Regions from separate parts of the Weizmannia sp. FSL K6-3076 genome, predicted to be linked through region 2. Evidence: a T-box and tRNA genes for the amino acid it is inferred to sense, from the RefSeq annotation. Region 2 holds a T-box; the other holds one or more tRNA genes.
What was found. A T-box is a leader RNA that pairs with one kind of tRNA and senses whether it is charged. The one in region 2 lies ahead of serS (serine--tRNA ligase), so its partner is inferred to be a tRNA-Ser.
Positions count from the first base shown of each region.

Region 1: it encodes a tRNA-Ser, which carries the amino acid that the T-box ahead of serS (serine--tRNA ligase) is inferred to sense. The anticodon was not compared.

Region 1 covers NZ_JBBOWU010000001.1:775,828-784,593, reverse strand. Annotated here, with positions in the region: gene galT (UDP-glucose--hexose-1-phosphate uridylyltransferase) at 1-84, opposite strand, end outside; gene galE (UDP-glucose 4-epimerase GalE) at 90-1,085, opposite strand; gene NSS95_RS03435 (galactokinase) at 1,082-2,263, opposite strand; gene NSS95_RS03430 (hypothetical protein) at 2,687-2,905, opposite strand; gene NSS95_RS03425 (acyl-CoA dehydrogenase) at 3,285-3,428, opposite strand; gene NSS95_RS03420 (acyl-CoA dehydrogenase family protein) at 3,473-4,609, opposite strand; tRNA gene NSS95_RS03415 (tRNA-Thr) at 4,750-4,822, shown strand; tRNA gene NSS95_RS03410 (tRNA-Ser) at 4,841-4,931, shown strand; gene NSS95_RS03405 (5'-nucleotidase, lipoprotein e(P4) family) at 4,980-5,765, opposite strand; gene NSS95_RS03400 (IS256 family transposase) at 6,139-7,314, shown strand; gene NSS95_RS03395 (ISLre2-like element ISBco6 family transposase) at 8,099-8,766, opposite strand, start outside.
Region 2 covers NZ_JBBOWU010000001.1:4,649-13,414, forward strand. Annotated here, with positions in the region: gene NSS95_RS00020 (serine hydrolase) at 1-81, shown strand, start outside; gene pdxS (pyridoxal 5'-phosphate synthase lyase subunit PdxS) at 225-1,106, shown strand; gene pdxT (pyridoxal 5'-phosphate synthase glutaminase subunit PdxT) at 1,118-1,690, shown strand; T-box leader at 1,742-1,958, shown strand; gene serS (serine--tRNA ligase) at 2,009-3,283, shown strand; tRNA gene NSS95_RS00040 (tRNA-Ser) at 3,938-4,027, shown strand; gene NSS95_RS00045 (deoxynucleoside kinase) at 4,179-4,847, opposite strand; gene NSS95_RS00050 (deoxynucleoside kinase) at 4,834-5,472, opposite strand; gene NSS95_RS00055 (glycoside hydrolase family 18 protein) at 5,806-7,095, opposite strand; gene tadA (tRNA adenosine(34) deaminase TadA) at 8,367-8,766, shown strand, end outside.

The sequences.
Region 1 (8,766 bases), 770 kb from region 2:
CGCATACACCCGGTCTTCTTCCCCGATTAACCCGGCACGGACAGCCTTGTTTACAAGCTGCTCGACCGTTTCAAAAATGGCCAATGATTTCACCTTCTGTCGTCGTAACCGTTTGGATGGCTTTCATGCCAGTTCCATGCATCTTTGATAATCTGGCGGATATCCGTTTTTTTCGGATTCCAGCCGAGCACACGCTTTGCCTTGTCGGATGAAGCGATCAGCGTGCTCGGATCCCCAGCGCGGCGGTCGCCGATTTTGACGTTAAAGCCCTTGCCGGTCACTTCCCGCACGGTATCCACAATTTCTTTGACGGAAAATCCGTTGCTTGATCCGAGGTTGAACACATCGCTTGCGCCGCCGTTCTGTAAATATTGAAGCGCAAGAATATGGGCATCAATCAAGTCCTCCACATGGATGTAATCGCGGACGCATGTCCCATCTTTTGTATCATAGTCTTCGCCGAAAATGGTGATCGCCTCACGTTTTCCAAGCACCGTTTCCAATACAACCGGGATGAGATGCGTTTCCGGATGGTGGTCTTCGCCGATTTCGCCGGTTGATCTTGCGCCGGCTACGTTAAAATAGCGAAGTGCAACGTATTTAATGCCGTACGCTTTTTCACACCATTTCATCATTTTTTCCATCGTCAGTTTTGTCTCGCCGTAAGTGTTGGTCGGAACGGTCGGCATTGTCTCTGTAATCGGCACGTGTTCCGGTTCCCCGTATGTTGCAGCGGTCGAAGAAAACACAATATGCGGCACATGGAATTCTTTCATCATTTCAAGCACAATTTGCGTGCCATATACGTTGTTGTCGAAATATTTCAGCGGCTGTTCCATCGATTCGCCGACAAGCGAGTTGGCTGCAAAATGAATGATCGCGTCAATTTTTTCTTTCCCGAAAACTTCCTGCATAAAGGCACGGTCGCGAATATCACCTTCGTAAAATTTTGCCTTTGGATGGATTGCGGCGCGGTGGCCGGTTTGCAGATTGTCAATCACCACCACGTCATATTTTTGGTCGATCAGTTGATATACGGCATGCGAGCCGATATAACCGGCCCCGCCTAATACTAAAATGCTCATGCAAGTTCCTCCATTGTCATTTCTTTTGCTCCGTCACCGATGCTTGCGGTGTAGAAGTCCGCCCGGTAGCCGATTTCTTTTTCATAGACGTCCCCGACATTTTTAATGAACGCATCAACTTTGTCAGTTTCGACAATCGCGATCGCACATCCGCCGAATCCTGCGCCCGTCATTCTCGCCCCGAGCACGCCCTCCTGCTTCCAGGCGGTTTCGGCCAGCGTATCGAGTTCTTTGCCGGTCACTTCATAATCATCCCGCAGCGAACGGTGGGAGGCATTGATCAGTTCCCCGAAAGCGGGCAGGTCGCCGCGTTTTAATGCGTCAAGTGCTTTTAGCGTGCGCACATTTTCGTAAACCGCATGTTTTGCCCGTTTCCTCACAATCTCATTGTCTATGATTTCCTTGTTTTTTTCAAATGCTTCTTCTGTCAAATCGCCGAGCGTTTCGATATCGAGTTTCTTTTGCAGCTGTTTCAGTGCCGATTCACATTCCGCACGTCGTTCATTATATTTAGAGTCCGCAAGTTCACGGCGTTTATTCGTGTTCATAATCAAAATTTTATGGTGATCCAGCTTGATCGGGGCATATTCGTACGCAAGTGTGGCACAGTCGAGCAAAATGCCCGCGTCTTTTTTGCCCATCCCGACCGCGAACTGATCCATGATCCCGCTGTTTACGCCGATAAATTGGTTTTCCGTTTTTTGCCCGAGCTTGACAAGATCGAGCTGTTCCACTTTCAGGTTGAACAATTTTTCAAGCATCACGCCGGTTAATAGTTCAATGGAGGCGGAAGAAGACAGGCCGGCCCCATTCGGAATATTGCCGTACACGAGGCAGTCAAAACCCTGTTCTATTTCATGCCCCGCTTCCTTCAAATATTTCAGCATGCCTTTCGGGTAATTGGCCCAGTCATGTGCTTTGTTGTATGCCAGATCGTCAAGCATAAATTCGATAACGCCTTTTTCTTTAAAATTCAAAGATACAAAGCGAATGTTGCGGTCATCGCGTTTTTTGGCCAAAGCATACGTCCCCATGGTAATCGCGCACGGAAACACATGGCCGCCGTTATAGTCGGTATGCTCCCCGATCAGATTAATCCGGCCCGGCGCAAAAAACGCGCGCTCCGCCGCCGTCCCGAAATACTCCTTAAAAGCCTGAGGCAAATTTGGGTTGCTCATGTTCGTTCCCCCTAAGTGTAATAGAATAGAATAAAAAGATTGCAAACGTTTTCTTCAATTCCATCTTACACGCAGAAGTAAAAAAAGGCAACATTTTTACTAAAATTTTTACTGGTAATATTCCATTTCTAAATAGGGCTTGCTGAACGAATCCGATTCTGAGTTTGTACCAAATTTGTCTGCAAGCTCTGTCGCAAAATATATGTGAGAATGCGTGATTTTGTCTTCTAAATACGTTGAATCGGCTTTCGAGTGCAAGCTTTTCCCTGGATTTGTTGTAAAATCCTTGCATTTAAATTGTTGCCAAAGCTGTCAGCACTCTTGCCAAATCTAGGAATTTTGCTTATTCAGCAAGCCTTAAATAATACAGCCTCAGTACAATCATTTACCATTCCAATGCGATCCACTGCTGTAATAACTGATTTAAGATTTTTTCTCTTCTTTTTTTAAATCATCTTTTAAATACTCCATATCTTTTATGTACCTTTGGATTGTTTCTTCTATTGCATCTTTTATTACTCGGGGATATCCCTTTTCATCTTCTCGTTTTTGTTCCTTCTTTAGCTCATCTATATCTTTAGTAAGCAAAGATATAGCCTTCTTCTTCTCATCTTTACTCATGAATTCATAGATTTTTCTCATAAAAAATACCTCGGCAATAAATTATTTCTAAATTTTTATTTTTTTATTATAATACGTTTTGATAAGGAGGAGGCTTTTGTTATACGCAGCTTTCAGATGTCGAGCAGGAAACAAACGGCCTGCTGTCTTACACCCGCAAGCCGAAAACCGCCCCGGAAAATATCAGGAAAATCCTTGAAAAATGGCAGGATGAAATTGTACGGGCTTATCCGGCACATCATCGAACGTAAGCAAACCATGGAGCGGCAACAGTGCATTTATCAGCAGTTGCCGCTTTTTTAGCAGTAGCGACAAAGTGGACCGAAAAAAGCGGCGGCGCTTTGCTGCTTTGCGCCCCCCCTTTTTCCCGGCTGCTTAGACCATCGGATGCTTTTTGATTTTACACGCGCGCGCCGAGCTGCATAAGGACGGTATCATCCATCGGCGGATTGTGTAATCCCGCATGCACATCACGGTAATAGCGCTGCAGCGGGCTTTTTTGAAAAAGGCTGCGGGCGCCGACTATCCTCATGGCCAGATCCACAATTCTGTTTTCCCGCTGTTTAGACCATCGGATGCTTTTTGATTTTACACACGCGCGCCGAGCTGCATAAGGACGGCATCATCCATCGGCGGGTTGTGGAGCCCGGCGCGGACATCGCGGTAATAGCGCTGCAGCGGACTTTTTTCGGACAGGCTTCTGGCACCTACGATTCGCATCGCTAAATCAACTGCTTCTATCGCATGATTCGTAACTGCCATTTTCGCTGCCCCAAGTTCCGGGCCCATCTCTTTTCTTTGTTCTGCTCCGGCTTCATCCCACATTTTCGCAACCGAATACAGAAAATGCCGCGCCTGCATCAATTTCAGCTCGATTTCACCGAATTTCTGGCGGATAGCCGGCAGTTCCGCAATCGGATGGTTCAGGCTGTTCGGCGTATACGATTTAGCAAAGCGAGCCGCTTCCCGTTTTGCTGCCTCGGCAATGCCTAAATAACAGGCAGGGATATGGAGCAGATAACCGGCCGGCTCCTTCTTTTTCGTCTGGATCTCCGCCAGGTTCGCAAGCGGGACTTTGACGTTTTCCAGCACAACATCATGGCTGCCGGTTGCCCTTAAAGCAATGCTGTCCCATGTTTCGACGATGGAGAGGCCAGCCGTATCCCGCGGAACGACAAAACTGCCAACCGCTTCTTTTTCCGGAATCGTTGCGGTAATGATAAAAAAGTCGAGCACCGGAGACATGGTGGCAAAAGTTTTTCTCCCGTTTAACACCCATTCGCCGTTCTTTTCCGTTGCCGTTGTTTCCGGCATGCCACCGCGCGTCGGGCTGCCCGTTTGCGCTTCTGTTGCGCAAGTGTTGATGAGGGCGGCCTCCCCTGCTGCCGCACGGCAAATGCGTTCAAACAATTGCCCGTTCCATGTTCTTGTTTCGGACAAATGCATTAAAATCCCCATATGCCATCCAATGGAAAGGGCAGTCGACCCGTCCGCAACCGCGATGGCCTCTTGCAGGCGGACAAGCTCATACAGCGAAATGCCGCCCCCACCGTAGTTTTGTGGCACAGTCAGCTTTGTATAGCCTGTTTCTTTTAAATCTTGAATATTTTCAAAAGCAAACCGTCCTTCCAAGTCATTGGCAGCCGCCCTTTCAGAAAACGGGCCGGCAAGCGTTTGAATTAGGTCCAGTTTTTCCTCCAGCGTTGAGGCTTTTAAAAAATCCATATCCTTTCCTCCCCCGGAAACATCTTTTCTCTTATTTTACCGGAAACATGCCGGAAAAACATTACAACACTTTTTTTAAATTTCCTCTTGCAATCCGGATTTTATTATAATATAATTTACATTGTCCTGATTGATTCCATGCTGGTGTAGCACAGTTGGTAGTGCACTTCACTCGTAATGAAGGGGTCGGAGGTTCGAGTCCTCTCACCAGCATCTTTCTTTTTTTCATATGGAGAAGTACCCAAGCGGCTGAAGGGGACGCACTCGAAATGCGTTAGGGCGGGTGACCGTCGCGTGGGTTCAAATCCCACCTTCTCCGCCATACATAGTGCATATAAAAATTCCGGAGAACTCCGGAATTTTTTTGCGTTTATGAACCACATGGCAATTCATGCTCCCAATCCCCGTAAACCGGATTCGGGAATACGATAAATTTGCGGCCAAATGCATGGCGGAAACGGTCTGCTTCCAGGCTGCGCGCCTTGTTTCCTTTTCCGTCAAATGTCTTAAAAAAGTCACCCAGATTATCACCGAACAAGGCAATGATTTCATAATTCTTTTCAACGGTTTGTCGGCGTGCTTCTTTGCTGCTTGTTCCTGTTTGCAACAGCACATGGGAACGGACGGCCTGCGGGATCCCTTCTTTTTTCAAGTTGCGAAGGGTGGCATCCATATATTTTTCGTCCCGGTTTGAAATGTAATAAATATCGATTCCTTTTTTATCGGCATATTTTAAAAAGGAAAGTGCCCCCGGAAGCGGTTTTGCTTTTGCTTTTTTCACCCATGCTCCCCAGCCGCTGCCAAACGAAATGCCTTTTTCTGCCATATAAGATAAGTACGGCCCGTTATCCAGCACTGTCTCATCCAGATCCAGGACAATGGCGCGCTTCTTTTTTACTTTGGTTTTCAGGCTCTCCTCAATACGCTGTTTTCCGATATTGTATCCTTGATAATAGAGCGCTCTTGCTTCTCCGGATGTCCGGTACCAGGCAACCCCCATTTTGGTCTGTTCCGCTTTTTGCTTTGCCGTGCAGCCCGTAACCGGAACCGTCTTCATGACGGCAGCTTCCCGGTTTTGTTTGCCGCCTTCAGCAGAGCACCCCGCATTTCCAAGCACCAGCGCAAAGACAATTAGCAACCCTGCAAAATAGTTCATGCTTGCCCCTTCTTTCTAAAATGCTTTTACGATTAGTATAAGGGAACCCCGGAAATTGATACATGCTAAAATGGCATCTTTCACGGGGGTTGTTAGGCACTTCGAAGCGGTCTATTCTGATTTACGACGGGATTTTCATTCTTCCGCTGGCATGTATTTTTTGTGATATGGGCGTTTACGTACATTGTTTGTCGGAATTTCGCTCGCTTCCTTCACTTAGACGCATCCTACGTTAAGAAACAACGCGTTTTTTCCGCGCTTCCTTCACTCAGACCGATTAAGTCCGTATAATTGTGTAAAAAGAAGGAGTCATTTTATCAACTCTTGGCAACACTGTTTTCAACGACAATAAACAATGAAAAGAGGAGATAAAATGACTCACTTACAGTTTAACCTAAATTTGGATGTTTTAAAAGAAGCCATCATGACTTCAGATCTTGACGCGGTAATTAAATCAGCGGTTGTCCTCGTGTTAAACGAGTTTATGGAAAAGGAAAGGGATGACTATTTAAAAACGAGCCCTTATGAACGCGCTGTTGAACGCCGGGATTACCGGAACGGTTACTATGAACGCGAGCTGTTGATGAGCATCGGCAATGTTACATTAAAAGTTCCCCGGACACGTAATGGCGAATTCTCAACTACCTTATTTGAAAAGTATGCCAGATGTGACCAAGCTTTCGTCCTTTCTATGTTGGAGATGGTCATCAATGGCGTCTCTACCCGTAAGGTCACAAATGTCGTAGAACAGCTTTGCGGTAAGAATGTATCCAAGTCGTTTGTCTCTTCCCTTACGCAAAAACTGGATCCCATTGTGAATGCTTGGGCCGAGAGACCGTTGAATACAACCTACTACCCTTATGTGTTTGTGGACGCCATGTATATAAAAGTACGGGAGCACCATAAGGTCATATCAAAGGCTGTTTATATTGCGACTGCCATTACAGAGAAGAATACACGTGAAATACTGGGTTTAAGCGTTGACCATGCAGAAAGTTTGGAGAGTTGGAGTTCATTTTTTAAACAACTTAAATCACGTGGACTCCAATCACCAAAACTCGTTATTTCCGATGCTCACATGGGCCTTCAGAAAGCAATACAACGGGAATTCATTGGCACTGCTTGGCAAAGGTGCAATGTTCATTTTAAACGCAATATCATTGAAAAACTGCCCAAAAAAGATACTGCAGAAATCCGGGTGATGATTAAGCGCGTGTTTGAGGCCGTTACGATTGAGGACATACGCAAGTTTAAAGATGAATTAATAAACAAATTTGGTACAGAAGCAAGATTTGAAAAAGCCCTGGCCATTTTAGATGAAGGTTTTGAAGATACTATCCAATACATGAACTTTCCTGAGAATATCCGTATGCACATACGGAGTACTAATTCCCTCGAGCGGCTTAACCAAGAGGTTCGTAGAAGGGAAAGGGTCATTCGCATTTTTCCTAATACCCAATCTGCTTTTCGTTTGGTTGGTGCCGTTTTAATGCAGTATCAAGATACAGAATACTCGAAGAGGAAGTCACTTATGGGAAAGAATAGTTAGCAGCATTTTCAGCTTAACTTCCATCATGGATGATTTCATCTCCGGGAAGGGATGTCAAATTGAAAGGCATTTGACATCCCTTCCCGGAGATGAAGAAAAAAATCCATGGAAGTTAAGCCGAAAAAATGAAGGGGTGGTTGAAAACATTTGCCCATAAATTTACACAATAACCTGGACTTGACTCTCAGACCCGTTCTACGTTAAGAAACAACGCTTTTTTTCCGCGCTTTCTTAACGTAGGCGCACTCTATGTTAAGGAACAACGGAATTTTCGCCCGCTTCCTTAACGTAGACCCGTTCTACGTTAAGAAACACGGCGTTTTTTCCGCGCTTCCTTCACTTAGACCCGTTCTACGTTAAGGAACAACGTCTTTTGCGCCCGCTTCCTTCACTTAGACCCGTTCTACGTTAAGAAACACCAGTTTTTGCGCCCGCTCCTTCACCTATACTCGTTTTATGCTCACTTTTCAAAAAAATAGTTGGCCTGGTATGTGTCAAGTTTTTCTCGACAAGGTTTAAATATCGGGTATTCCAAGACACTCTTTTTGTACACTTTCGGCTACCGTGCTTTACTTGCTCGGTGTAATTTTCGGAAAAGATGTAATATTTCCGTATAAAGATGGATAACGGGGATGTTGAGGCGCGCGAAATTCACTCGCTTTCCGCGGGCGGCCGGCGAGCCTCCTCGCTCGTACCTCGCTGCGGGGTCTCTCCTGGCTCGCTTTTCCCGCAGGAGTCTCGTAAATTTCGCGCGCCTCAACGATCAGTCCCCACTGAGCCAGGCTTAAAACGAAAGCTCTAATATTTTGCTTAAATGTCCCATTGCCGATGAACTGCTTGAATGCAGGGCAACTGATCCGTGCTTTACGCCCACTGACGGGCGTACAGGCTGCTTGAGTAGTTGAGACATCCTGATGGATTGTTTCAAGTTCCGTTGCTTTCTCTCGCTTCTTGAACGGTGTTTCAGATAGGCTTCTCTCAATGTCCCATTGAGTATGCCTTGTTTGATTTTCACCATGGCTTCTGCGCCAAGTTCACTCCAATGCATGCCCCTTTTTTTCATCCTGAAGGAGATATGCCTTTGATTCGATTCCATCGCTCCTAGGCCTCTCGCACCTTCCGGCACGTTTTTCACCCTGTCTCTCCAGTCAAAAATGCGGTCCCAGTTTTTCAAGATATACGAACGGAATTCCTTGATTTTCTTGAGAGCCTTTTTATCCGTCAAGGTGCTTTCGTGCGTATCCAAATATAACGTGAATTGGTCCAGGTCATGCGTTCTAATCGCTTTTCTAATTTGCTCCTTGATCTCGCTCTTTCCGCCCCCAAATGTCCTTATGATGGCTTGTGCAACGTGGTAGGTATCCAGCTGGTTGAGCACCGGAAATTCCGACTGTGAGAATGCTGTTTGAAACCGTTCAGCTGTGTACCCAGCACCTCCATCACTGTTTGTAA
Region 2 (8,766 bases):
AACTGGTTTGTGCGCATGATGCGCGGAATTGGCGGATTTTTCGGGGGCATTTGGGATCATACAGTCGGCAAATTATTTTAAGTAAAACAGGACAAGGGCGCTTGTCCTGTTTTTCACTTTAACGTGGAAAAATTAGTGTCTTGACAAGCATTCGTTTTTGGTGTTAATTTAAATTATTATACATATAATAAGAATTTTTAATTTTATAAAGGGGCGTACAAAAAATGAAAACAGGAACAGATCTAGTGAAACGCGGGATGGCGGAAATGCAAAAGGGCGGCGTCATCATGGACGTGGTCAATGCCGAGCAGGCAAAACTCGCTGAAGAAGCAGGCGCTGTTGCCGTCATGGCATTGGAACGTGTTCCGTCTGATATCCGGAAAGCCGGAGGGGTTGCCCGTATGGCGGATCCTTCCATTGTGGAAGAAGTTATGAACGCCGTCAGCATTCCGGTAATGGCAAAAGCAAGGATCGGCCATATTGTTGAAGCGCGGGTGCTCGAAGCGATGGGCGTCGATTATATTGACGAAAGCGAAGTTTTAACGCCGGCCGACGATGAGTTCCATATCAATAAAAAAGAATTCACAGTGCCGTTTGTGTGCGGCTGCCGTGATTTGGGGGAAGCGGCTCGAAGAATCGGGGAAGGCGCCTCGATGCTCAGGACAAAAGGCGAGCCGGGAACCGGGAATATCGTTGAAGCGGTAAGGCATATGCGGAAAGTGAATGCGCAGGTCCGCAAAGTGGTCAACATGAACGAAGATGAACTGATGACGGAAGCTAAACAGCTCGGTGCCCCGTATGAAGTGCTGTTGCAAATTAAAAAAGAAGGCCGGCTGCCGGTTGTGAACTTTGCTGCAGGCGGTGTTGCAACGCCGGCGGATGCGGCGTTGATGATGCAGCTCGGTGCGGACGGCGTTTTTGTCGGATCGGGGATTTTCAAATCAGAAAACCCGGCGAAATTTGCGAAAGCGATTGTTGAAGCAACGACCCATTACCAAGATTACAAACTGATTGCCGAATTGTCGAAAGACCTTGGAACAGCAATGAAAGGCTTGGAAATTTCAACATTGCCGGCTGAAGCAAGAATGCAGGAGCGCGGCTGGTAAGGAGAATCAGCATGAAAAAAATTGGTGTACTCGGCCTCCAGGGGGCTGTGGAGGAACATATCCGCGCAGTGGAAGCCTGCGGTGCGGAAGGTGTTGTCATTAAGAAAAAAGAGCAGTTGGACGAAATCGGCGGGCTCATCCTGCCGGGCGGAGAAAGCACGGCAATGCGGCGGCTCATTGACCGCTACGGTTTTATGGCGGAACTGAGACAGTTTGCCGAAAGCAAGCCAGTCTTTGGCACATGCGCAGGGCTGATCCTGCTTGCAAAGCATATTGAAGGCCAGGAAGATGCACATATCGGGGCAATGGATATTACGGTGGCGCGCAATTCTTTCGGCCGCCAGCGGGAAAGTTTTGAAGAAACCATCCGTGTGAACGGCATCGCGGAAGATTTTCCAGCTGTTTTTATTCGCGCGCCCCATATCGTCTCCGTTTCAGATCATGTTGAAGTGCTGGCCGAGTGCCGCGGGCGGATTGTTGCGGTTCGCCAAGGAAATTTGCTCGGCTGCTCCTTCCATCCGGAGTTAACGGATGACCTGCGTATGACCGAATATTTTTTAAGTATGGCACGGATTCCGGTATAGTCTGTTGCAAAACGGATAAAATTGTAGTACATTAAGGTGTACGTGAAGACTGAAAAAGCAATGACAGGAACCAGTAGCAGAACGCTTTTCCTAAAGAGAGCCGGTGGGTGGTGGAAACCGGCGGAAAGCTTCTGTGAATCCATCCTTGAGCGGGTTGCTGAAAGCCGGGCGAGTAGGCATCCACGGGATAAAAACCCGTTATCCTTACAAAGCGGAAAACTCTTGTTTTCAATTTGGGTGGCAACGCGGGTTCACTCTCGTCCCTGTTTTCGGGGCGGGAGTTTTTTATTTGAATTTCGATAAAAGGAGAAGGATAGCATGTTGGACATCAAATTTTTGCGTGCGCATTTTGATGAAGTCAAAGAACGAATGCAGCACCGCGGAGAAGATTTGACCGATTTTGAGAAGTTCAGCGGGCTGGACCAAAGACGGCGCGAACTGATCATGGAAAGCGAAGCGTTGAAAAACAGACGGAATGAAGTCACGCAGCAAGTTGCGGCACTGAAACGCGAAAAGAAAGATGCAACAAAGCTGATCGAGGAAATGCGCGGCGTCGGTGAAAAAATTAAAGCACTGGATGCCGAGTTGAAACAAGTCGAATCAGAACTTGAAATGCTGATGCTTTCTATCCCGAACATTCCGCATGAAAGTGTGCCGGTGGGAGATAGCGAAGAGGACAATGTCGAAATCCGGAAATGGGGTGAAGTGCCGGCATTTGGATTTGAACCGAAACCGCATTGGGATATTGCCACTGACCTCGGCATCCTTGATTTTGAAAGGGCAGCCAAAGTGACCGGCAGCCGGTTCGTCTTTTACAAAGGGCTCGGCGCCCGCCTTGAACGTGCGCTTTATAATTTTATGCTTGATCTGCACGTCGAAGAACACGGCTATGAAGAGGTATTGCCGCCGTATATGGTGAACCGCGCCAGCATGACAGGAACGGGGCAGCTGCCGAAATTTGAAGAAGACGCTTTTCTTGTCAATGAAAAAGACTATTTTCTGATTCCGACTGCCGAAGTGCCGGTGACAAATTATCACCGTGATGAAATTTTAAACGGTGACGACCTGCCGATCAATTATGTGGCGTTCAGTGCCTGTTTTCGTTCGGAAGCGGGTTCTGCCGGGCGCGATACACGCGGGCTGATCCGCCAGCACCAGTTTAACAAAGTGGAACTTGTGAAATTTGTCAAACCGGAAGATTCCTATAATGAACTCGAAAAACTGACCGGCCATGCGGAAAAAGTGCTGCAGCTTCTGGGCCTGCCTTATCATGTGATGAGCATGTGCACGGCGGACCTCGGGTTTACGGCAGCGAAAAAATATGATATTGAAGTATGGATGCCAAGCCAGCACGTATACCGCGAGATTTCTTCGTGCAGCAACTTCGAAGCCTTCCAGGCAAGGCGTGCGAACATCCGCTTTCGCAGGGAACCCAATGCGAAACCGGAACATGTCCATACACTGAACGGGTCCGGACTTGCCATCGGGCGTACCGTCGCAGCCATCCTCGAAAATTACCAGCAGGCTGACGGCAGTGTGGTGGTGCCTGAAGTGCTCCGCCCGTATATGCGTACTGATATCATCAAACCGTAAAAAAAATCCCCGGCTTTGTACATGAAAAGCCGGGGATTTTTAAAACATGTTTCCCGGAAGCTTCCGCATTTTTTAGGTGCGCAGGATTTTACTCGAAAACACGGCTATATCTAGAGGTTGCTGAATCGGTAAAAATTCTAGATTTGGCAAGGCTGCTGACAGCTTTGGCAACCATTTAAATGCAAGGATTTTACAACAGATCCAGGGAAATGCTTGCACTCGAAACCCGATTCAACGTATGGAGAAGATAAAATCTCCCATTTCCGCAAAAGGATCTTCTATATTTTGAGACAGAACTTGCAGACAAACTCAGAATCGGATTCGTTCAGCAAATCCTATTTAGCTGAATAAGCGAGATTCTCAGAATTGGCAAGGATTCTAAAGAATTTGCCGATCTTTGCGCTCGAAAGCCGTTTCAACGGTGAGAAGAGGACAAAATCACCCCCTTTTTGCAGGTGGTGGCAACCATTAAAGCCGGGCTTGCTGGGAGAATCGGATAAATTGCCAAAATCCGATTCGTTCAGCTTCAGCTAGACCTATCTAAATATGCGCTTAGGCCTTCCCTTGGCTAAAGTTCAGATGCTTTTCTGCAGTACAAACTTGGTGTGCTTGACTTGTTTCAATCGTGTGGGTTATAATCTTTTTTGTCAAAATGGAGGAATACCCAAGTCTGGCTGAAGGGATCGGTCTTGAAAACCGACAGGCGGGTTACACCGCGCGGGGGTTCGAATCCCTCTTCCTCCGCTTAAAAAATGAAAGCCCGCGGGCCCCTGAGGCGTAAGCTGCGGGCTTTTTTCGTAGAGTAAAAAAGATACAATACTTTTGCATACCCGTGATCTCTCCGTAAATCATGAAAAAGCCCGTTACGCGATTGTAACGGGCTTTTTAGCCGCCATTATTTTTTTACGGCTGCTGCCTGTGCGAGCATGTAGCCGATCCGCTCGACAATCGGTTCGACGGCATCTTCATGTTCAAACAGGTCGTATTCGTCAATGTTTAGCCTGAGAACCGGGCAGGCATGGAAAGAGTCGATCCACTGTTCGTACCGTCTCTGCATTTCAATCCAGTATTCAACAGGGGTATCTTGTTCCATCGACCGGCCGCGTTTTTTAATCCGTTCCAAAATGTTTTCCAGCTTGCCTTCCAAATAAATCATCAGGTCGGGATGCGGAAAATACGGCGTCATCACCATGGCATCGAACAAGTTTGTATAGGTTTCAAAATCAATGGCTGACATATTGCCTTTTTCATAATGCATCCGGGCAAAAATGCCGGTATCCTCATAAATGGAGCGGTCCTGGATAAACCCGCCGCCGTATTCAAACATTTTTTTCTGCTCCTTGAACCTTTCCGCCAGAAAATAAATTTGAAGATGGAAACTCCACCGTTTAAAATCGCTATAAAATTTTTCCAAATACGGATTGGTGTCGACTTTTTCAAAGGACGCCCGGAAATGGAGCGCCTTCGCGAGCGCACGGGTTAAAGTCGATTTTCCGACGCCGACGGTACCTGCAATGGTGATCACAGCGTGGTTCGGAATTTGATATTTCTCACGAAGTTCCATGGGTATGTACTCCTTTTTGTAAGGTTAGCGCGATTTCTTGAAGCATGGATTTCAGGTCATGTTCATGCCGGATAAAATCAAGTGTATCACAGTCGAACTTTAATACCGGGATATTCGGATGTTCGGCTTCGAAGCGGCTCATAAACCGTCCGTAGTCTGCGGATAGTTTTTGCAAATACGTTTCCTGCATATTTTTTTCAAATGCCCGTCCTCTTATTTCAATTCTCTTAAGGAGCGTTTCCAGGCTTGCATGCAGGTAAATGATGACATTTGGCTGCGGCATATCCGCTGTTAAAATGTCGTAAATTTTTGAAAATTTTTCAAACTCATCTGTTTTTAGCGTCCGCCGGGCAAAAATCAGGCTTTTAAAAATATGGTAATCTGCAACAGCAGGCTGTCTATGCTGCTTCAGGTCTTCCAGTTGTTTGTAGCGGTTGCAGAGGAAAAACATCTCGGTTTGGAAGCTCCATTCTTCTTTATTGGTATAAAATTTTCCAAGAAAAGGATTTTCATCCACAATTTCTTTCAAAAGCTCAAATGAAAAGTATGCTGAAATGGCTTTTGCCAATGACGTCTTGCCAACGCCGATCGGTCCCTCGATTGCAATAAACGGTACCCTTTCCATAACGGCCCTCCCGCTGAAGCGATAGTTCATTGATGCACACTGTTGCTATTTTAGCACATGTCGCCGCCAGTTGGCATGCGGGAAATAAAAGCGGTATGTGTCCTGGCGTTTTGTTTCCGGATATTTCCTACGCGCACAAGGTTGCTGAAGCCGCAACGTTGGCTTTGACTTGCATTTTTTTGGAAAAATGGCGCCCTGGGTCTTTGTATCGGATCAGGTTCCCATCCGGCCGTTCAGTTGCGCTAGCATAAATGCGGGGGAAAGGACCTCGCAATCATGTCCGCGTGCGCATCGGTTCCGGGGCAAAAGAAAAAAGCAACGGAACCCGCTGCTTCAGGAAGGGCGTTTGACGACATCAAAGCGATCGGTGATTAACAGCCAGTTTTGCGGAAAAGAGAGGCCGAGTTTCCAGTAGCTCATGCCCCTTAACCCGAGTTCAGTGAGCAAATTAAATTTTGCCTCGATGGAACGGGCATCTTCGAACCAGACGGTGTGCCGCCGGTTGTTTTCATCTGTATAGTCAAAATGCGGGGCCTGGGACGTTGTGTTGTACAGGATCGGCACATTGTGCGCACCCGCGAGCCGGATGGCCTGCTGCGGGCTGACGGCTCTTGCTGTTGTGCCGGTTTGATACGGCAATGTCCAGTCATAGCCATACAGATTTTGCCCCATCAAAATCTTATTGGGCGGCATTTCTGTGATGGCATAGCGAAGCACATCCCGGACCGGCCCGATCGGGGATACCGGCATGGGTGGGCCGCCGCTATAGCCCCATTCGTAAGTCATAATGACAACAAAATCGGCAATTTCGCCGTGCGCCCTGTAATCGTGTGCCTCGTACCAGCGTCCGGCCTGGGTGGCACTCGTTTTCGGGGCGAGCGCGGTGGACATGAGCCAACCTTCCCGGCTGAAGCGCGTTTTTGCTTTTCTTAAAAACCGGTTGTAAGCTTCCCTGTCCTGCGGGCGTAAATACTCAAAGTCAAAATGAATATCACGGAAACCGAGCCGGCTTGCGGTTTGAACAATTTCATTTAAAAACCGGTTCTGGACGGTTTCGTCGTTCAAAAGGATCCGCCCAAGTTCATCGCTGAACTGGCCGTTTTCCTGATTGCAGATCACCATCATCAAAATGGCGTTTTGGACATCGGCAATCGCCCGCAAATTTCCAAGCGGCGGAGCAACAAGTGTGCCATCGCGGTTTACCCGGAATGCAAACGGGGCAAGATACGTCAAATACGGGGCTGCTTTTCGCGCACTTGTTTCAAGAGACGCTGAGACCGTGTTCCCGAATGGTTCTACATATGCATTAAATTTTGCTCTTTTTTTCGGAAAAGGCGGCAGATAAAGGCGCAACCCGGGCCGGAGCTGCTGATGGATAGAAATGCCGTTGATGCGGGCAAGCTCCTGGTAAGATATCCCTGCTTGCTGTGCAATGGAATATAAGCTGTCCCCCGGCCGGACCCAATAAAACCTCCCGGTGATCGGGATGACAATCGCCTGTCCGATGACAAGCCGATCCGGATTTGGAAGTTCATTTGCCGAAATGATTTCTGAAGCCGGAACACTGTATCTTTGCGCAAGATTTGAGACCGTGTCATTTCTTTCGACAACATGAATTTGCAAACGAGTCCCCCCTTGTGTCAGCCATCGCTATTGTTATCTTTATGCCCCGTTTTTTTAAAACATGCCCGCTTTTTATGTGCGGATTTTTTTGCGGAATCATTCAGCAAACCATTTTTGCGGCATTTCTTAACGTAGCAGCCTGCTAAATGAAGGAAGGGCATGATTTTTGTAGTATTGCTTAACGTAGAAGGGTTCTAAGTAAAGGAAGGGCATGATTTTTGTGGCGCTTCTTAACATAGAGGAGCTCTAGATTAAGGAAGCGGAAATTTTTTGTGGTGTTGCTTAACAAAAAGACCATTTTGGACCCAGTCGCGACTCCTTTTGGCAGGTTCAAAGGGACATTTCGAGCCCGGATACAGCTTGTTTTGTCCTTTTGGCAGGTTCAAAAAGACATTTCGGACCCGGATGCAGCTTGTTTTGTCTTTTTGACAGGTTCAAAAAGACATTTTGGGGCCAGGTGCGGCATGTTTTGTCTTTTTGACGGCTTCAAAAGGACATTTCGAACCCGGATGCAACGTGTTTTGTCCTTTTGGCAGGTTCAAAAGGACATTTCGAGCCCGGATACAGCATGTTTTGTCTTTTTGACGGCTTCAAAAAGACATTTCGGACCCGGATGCAACGTATTTTGTCCTTTTGGCGGTTTCAAAAGGACATTTTGGGCCCGAATGCAACGTGTTTTGTCCTTTTGACAGGTTCAAAAAGACATTTCGGACCCGGATGCAACATATTTTGTCTTTTTGGCGGTTTCAAAAGACCATTTCGAGCCCAGGTGCGTCTTGTTTTGTCCTTTTGACGGCTTCAAAAAGACATCTCGAGCCCGGATGCAACGTGTTTTGTCTTTTTGACGGCTTCAAAAAGACATTTCGAACCCACTCGCGACTCCTTAAAGGCGCTCTAGATTAAGGAAGCGGAAATTTTTTGCAGTGTTTCTTAACGTAGAAGGGTTCTAAGTAAAGGAAGGGCACCCATTTGTGCATCTTTCTTAACGTAGCCGTCCGCTAAATGAAGGAAGCAAGCATGTTTTTCAGTGTTTCTTAACATAGAGCCCCTCTAAGTGAAGGAAGCGAACGTTTTTTGTGATGTTCCTTAACATATAAGTGCTCTCAGTAACGAAAGAGCATCCAACTTTTCCTTTTCCTAACACAGGAGCCTTCTACCTGAAGAAAGCCAGCGCAAAACGGCAGGAAAATCCATACTGATGACCGAACCCAGTGTGATTTTTTTCAAGGCTGTGTTACGATAAGGCTACGATACCTTTCGGAGGAGTTAGGATGGAAAATCGCGATGAATATTATATGCGCCTTGCCATTCAGGAAGCCGTAAAAGCACAGCGTCTCCGAGAAGTGCCAATCGGGGCGGTGATTGTGCTCGATGAAAAAGTGATTGCTGCAGCCCATAATCTGCGTGAAACCACTCAGCGTGCTGCCGCCCATGCGGAACTTCTGGCCATCGAAAAAGCATGTGAAGTGACCGGATCATGGCGCCTTGAAAATGCCGAGCTGTATGTCACACTGGAACCGTGCCCGATGTGTAGCGGTGCCGTTTTACAATCGCGGATCAAGCGGGTCGTTTACGGGGCAAAAGATCCGAAGGCGGGCTGTGCGGGAAGTTTGATGAACCTGCTTGAGGACGGCCGTTTTAACCACCGGAGTGAAGTCGTAAGCGGCGTGC